Regions from separate parts of the Saliniradius amylolyticus genome, predicted to be linked through region 2. Evidence: predicted binding sites of a transcription regulator. Region 2 holds the regulator's gene; the other holds the start of a gene.
The links. Region 2 encodes FliA, which starts transcription of late flagellar genes. Its sites were predicted from a motif close to CTAAAGNTNNNNNNNNNNNNGCCGATA; they were not measured.
Positions count from the first base shown of each region.

Region 1: a site for FliA is predicted at 1,159-1,185, ahead of HMF8227_RS09880 (flagellar protein MotY). Genes of this name have one in related genera too.

Region 1 covers NZ_CP029347.1:2,124,732-2,127,135, reverse strand. The annotation lists gene HMF8227_RS09890 (peroxiredoxin) at 1-360, shown strand, start outside; gene rnt (ribonuclease T) at 430-1,080, opposite strand; gene HMF8227_RS09880 (flagellar protein MotY) at 1,215-2,078, shown strand; gene dxs (1-deoxy-D-xylulose-5-phosphate synthase) at 2,148-2,404, opposite strand, start outside.
Region 2 covers NZ_CP029347.1:843,611-846,014, forward strand. The annotation lists gene flhF (flagellar biosynthesis GTPase FlhF) at 1-139, shown strand, start outside; gene HMF8227_RS03970 (MinD/ParA family protein) at 136-1,008, shown strand; gene HMF8227_RS03975 (RNA polymerase sigma factor FliA) at 1,005-1,730, shown strand; gene cheY (chemotaxis response regulator CheY) at 1,779-2,162, shown strand; gene HMF8227_RS03985 (protein phosphatase CheZ) at 2,196-2,404, shown strand, end outside.

The DNA of each region.
Region 1 (2,404 bases), 1.3 Mb from region 2:
CACAATGCGTGGCGTAACACCCCTGTGAACGAAGGCGGTATCGGTGCGGTGAAATACCCTCTGGTTGCTGATATCAAGCACGACATCTGTAAAGCCTACGACGTTGAGCACCCAGAAGCGGGCGTTGCTCTGCGTGGTTCCTTCCTGATCGACGAAGAAGGTAGTGTTCGTCACCAGGTCGTGAACGATCTGCCTTTGGGTCGTAACGTTGATGAGATGCTGCGTATGGTTGACGCACTGGCGTTCAATCAGGAGCACGGTGAAGTTTGCCCTGCTGGTTGGCAGGAAGGCGATGCTGGCATGGGTGAAAACCCAGAAGGCGTGAAGAAATACCTGTCTGAGAATGCTGACAAGCTGTAAGCAGTAGCCGGACGGACAAAAAAGCCGCTCTTCATGAGCGGCTTTTTTATTTCAGGAATCGGCTGTTAATCAAGATGCGTTCGGTTCGTCCTCGCTGGCAAGTGGCCATCCCCCCAGGCTTTGCCACTTATTGACCATGCCGCAAAACAGCTCCGCGGTTTTCGCTGTATCGTAGAGCGCCGAGTGGGCCTCGGACTGGTCAAATTCGATACCGGCTGCCCGACAGGCTTTAACCAGCACGGTTTGCCCATAGGCGAGCGCGGCCAGACTGGTGGTGTCGAACGACACAAAAGGGTGAAACGGTGTGCGCTTGATACCGCCGCGTTCGATGGCGGCATTAACAAAGCTCTGGTCGAAGGAGGCGTTGTGGGCCACGATGACCGAGCGCTGGCAGTCGGCGGATTTTTGGGCTTTGCGTACCGCTTTGCATATGGCTTTCATCGCCTCGGTTTCGTCTACGGCACCGCGCAAGGCACAGTTTGGATCAATACCGTTAAACTCAAGCGCGGCTGGCTCCAGGTTGGCGCCTTCAAAGGGTTCGATATGATAATGCAGGGTCTGATCTGGCTCCAGGCGGCCATCTTCGGTCATCTTCAAGGTAATGGCGGCAATTTCCAGTAAGGCGTCAGTTTTGGGATTAAACCCCGCCGTTTCCACATCGATGACCACTGGAAAATAACCACGAAATCGATCTTTGAGTTGTTGCCCTTGCGCTGTCATTGTATACCTATATGAATAATGGGAGCGGAATTATCACAGTTATGAAGGGCGCTATCCAGACTCCATTTATAATTAAGGGTTAAGTGATCGCCGAAACCGCCGATACTAGGGTGGAGAGAGTGGAAACGGTAGCCATGAAAAGAACAGTTTTAGCTTTGACAGTCCTGATTGCCCTGCCGGTGACGGCCGGTGTAAGGCACTACTCGGCCGATATCAATGAGTCCCAGTGGCAGCTTACCGACAGCAGTCGCCTGCAATGCCGCCTGGAGCATAATATCCCCGGCTACGGCGACGCCATGTTTACCAGCCGTGCCAGCAAGCAGCTGAACCTGGAGTTTGAGTTGGACATGCTTAGTCTGCCCAGTGAATACGGAGCTGCAGCAGTCTACTCGGCGCCTCCGGAGTGGATGCCCGGCCAGATGCAGCGCCGTCTGGCTGAGATGCCCATACGCAAGCAGTACAACGGCGACCTTCCGCAGAAAACTGCCTGGACGATGCTCTCCGAATTGGAAAAAGGCTATTGGCCGACCATCTATTATCAGGATTGGTATAACCGGTATGACAGAGTGGCAGTGGAGCTAAACGCCAGCAATTTTATCGGAGAGTACCAGTCTTTTGTGCGCTGCGTGTCGTCGTTACTGAAATTCAGTTTCGAAGATATTTCCTACTCCGTGTTGCAGTATAAAAAGAACAGCGATGAATTTACTCGTGCCTCAGAGAAAAAGCTCAGCATGATCGCCCAGTACCTGAGAGAAGATCCCGGCATTGAATTGGTGCTCGTGGATGCTTACACCGACAGTTGGGGAGGCAGTTGGCATAACCGTGAGCTGTCAAAGCAGCGTGCCCAGCGTGTGAAACGCTTCTTTGAGGAAAACGGTATCGACAGTGATCGCATCGAGACAACGGCCCATGGCGAGCGGCGTCATATCGCCGATAATGCACGGGAAGTAACCCGGGCCAAAAACCGTCGGGTTGTGATTCGGATGGCAAAGTCCTGATAACCCGCTGGCTGTGACTTAAACAAACGCCCTCATCAGTAGTGAGGGCGTTTGTTTAGGAGCAATAGGTTAACGGGCGTATTCGTTAAAGGCCTGAACTTGAGCCTGAATACCTGGTGCATCCAGTTTGAGTTCGGCGTACATTTCTTGTTGAGAACCCTGCATAATAAACTCATCAGGAATCCCCAGTCGCAGCACCCGGCAGGCGAGTTGTTTATCCATTACGGTTTCTGCTACCGCACTGCCGGCGCCGCCCATGATGACGCCATCTTCCAGGGTCACCAGTAGCTCGTGCTCCTCAGCCAACTTCGCGATCAGATCGTTAT
Region 2 (2,404 bases):
CGATGGTCAGAGAGTGCCGGAAGACATTAAGGCGGCCGATGCAAAATATTTGATCTCATGCGCGGCCAGACTCTATAAACAATTTGCGCTCGGAGCGGCCAAAACCCAACGAGCGGTGAACTCAGCAGTATCAATATGATTGAGGATCAGGCGAGTAGCTTACGAAGAATGAATCAGCCTAAGCAGATTAAAGTGATTGCGGTCACAGGGGGAAAAGGGGGTGTGGGTAAAACCAATATCACCCTGAACACGGCTATCGCCATGGCCAAGCAGGGCAAGCGCGTTATGGTGCTGGACGCCGACTTGGGACTGGCTAACGTGGACGTTATGCTTGGGCTGAGAGTCGAAAAGAACCTGTCTCATGTGTTGTCCGGCGAGTGCTTGTTGGATGAGATTCTGGTAGAGGGCCCTCATGGCATCAAGATTGCCCCAGCCAGTTCCGGCACCCAGAGTATGACCGAACTCAGCCCCACAGAGCACGCTGGCTTGATTCGCGCCTTCAGTGAATTGCAAAGCCAAATCGATGTTCTGATTGTGGATACCGCCGCCGGTATCTCCGACATGGTATTAAGCTTTTCCCGAGCCTCTCAGGACATTATGGTAGTGGTTTGCGACGAGCCCACCTCCCTGACCGACGCTTATGCTTTGATCAAAATTTTGAATCGCGATTATGGCGTATTCAAATTCAAGGTCGTGGCCAATATGGTTAAAAACCTGCGCGAAGGGCAGGAGTTGTTTGCTAAGTTGTCCAAGGTAACCCATCGATTTTTGGATGTCGCTTTGGAACTGGTGGCCACGGTGCCCTTCGATGAAAATATCCGTAAGGCTGTGCGCAAGCAGCAGCCTATTGTGGATGCCTTCCCGGGTTCGCCTGCATCTGTCGCCATTACCAACCTGGCCAAACAGGCTTTGCGTTGGCCGGTTCCGGAGCAGGCTGGTGGACATTTGGAGTTTTTCCTGGAGCAGTTGGTAAATCACGACCCCCAAATGCAGAGAGATAAGGCGTGAACAGTAAAGCGGCAGCTTATCAACAACAAGACGATAAACGTCAACTGATCGAACAGCATGCGCCTTTGGTGAAGCGCATCGCCCATCACCTGATGGCAAGACTGCCAGCCAGCGTGCTGGTTGATGACTTGATCCAATCGGGGATGATCGGGTTGTTGGAGGCGGCCAAAAACTTTGATGGTTCCAAGGGAGCCAGCTTTGAAACCTTTGCCGGTATCCGTATTCGCGGTGCCATGTTGGATGAGATTCGAAAAGGTGACTGGACCCCGCGTTCGGTGCATAAGAATGGCCGCGCTATTGCCGAAGCTATTTCCGAGGTGGAAAAAGAGACCGGTCGCGACGCTCGCGATCTGGAAGTGGCTGAGAAAATGCAGGTCAGCGTGGATGATTACCACCAGATGCTCAATGAAGTGAATGCGGGTCGGATGATCGGTATTGAGGACCTGGGAGTAACAGAAGATGTGCTCAGTACCGAAGAGTCTCGCCAGGCAGACACGCCTTATCGTGATCTGGAACAAGGTGCGTTTCAAAAGGCGCTCGCCCACGCGATTACCACTTTGCCGGAGCGGGAAGCCATAGTATTGTCCCTGTATTATGACGAAGAGTTGAACTTACGAGAGATCGGCGAGGTACTTGACGTCAGTGAATCCAGGGTGAGTCAGATTCATAGCCAGGCGATGTTGCGTTTGCGGACTCGGATGCAAACTTGGCAGGCCGCCTAGAAAGCAGTATGTTAATTCTAATCAGTGCAATCCTCATCGGAGGCAGTTTTGGATAAAAATATGAAAATTCTTGTTGTTGATGACTTTTCAACAATGAGACGAATCATTAAAAACCTTTTAAAAGATCTTGGCTTTACCAATGTCCAGGAAGCGGACGACGGTAACACTGCACTGCCAATGCTTCAGCAGGGAGATTTCGACTTTGTCGTGACCGACTGGAATATGCCGGGCATGCAAGGTATCGACCTGTTACGGGCCATTCGTTCCGATGATAATCTAAAGCACCTTCCCGTATTGATGGTGACCGCGGAAGCCAAGAAAGAGCAAATCGTGGCGGCGGCCCAGGCCGGAGTCAACGGTTATGTCGTTAAGCCGTTCACTGCAGCCACATTGAAAGAAAAGCTCGACAAAATTTTCGAACGCCTGGGTTAATCCGGCGCCTCCTACCCGAATAAGGAACGCCCGATGACAGATAAATCCAATACCCCCATCTCCCTGGAAGAAGCCAGGGAATTGGTGCAATTGCTTGAGCAAGGCGATAATGAGGGAGCTAACGCGCTGTTGGAATCCATCAGCTTGCGGGACTCCACCGAGCTGTTTGCCGAAGTGGGCAAACTGACCCGCCAGCTGCACGATTCATTGAATAACTTTCAATTGGATGCCCGCATTGCCAA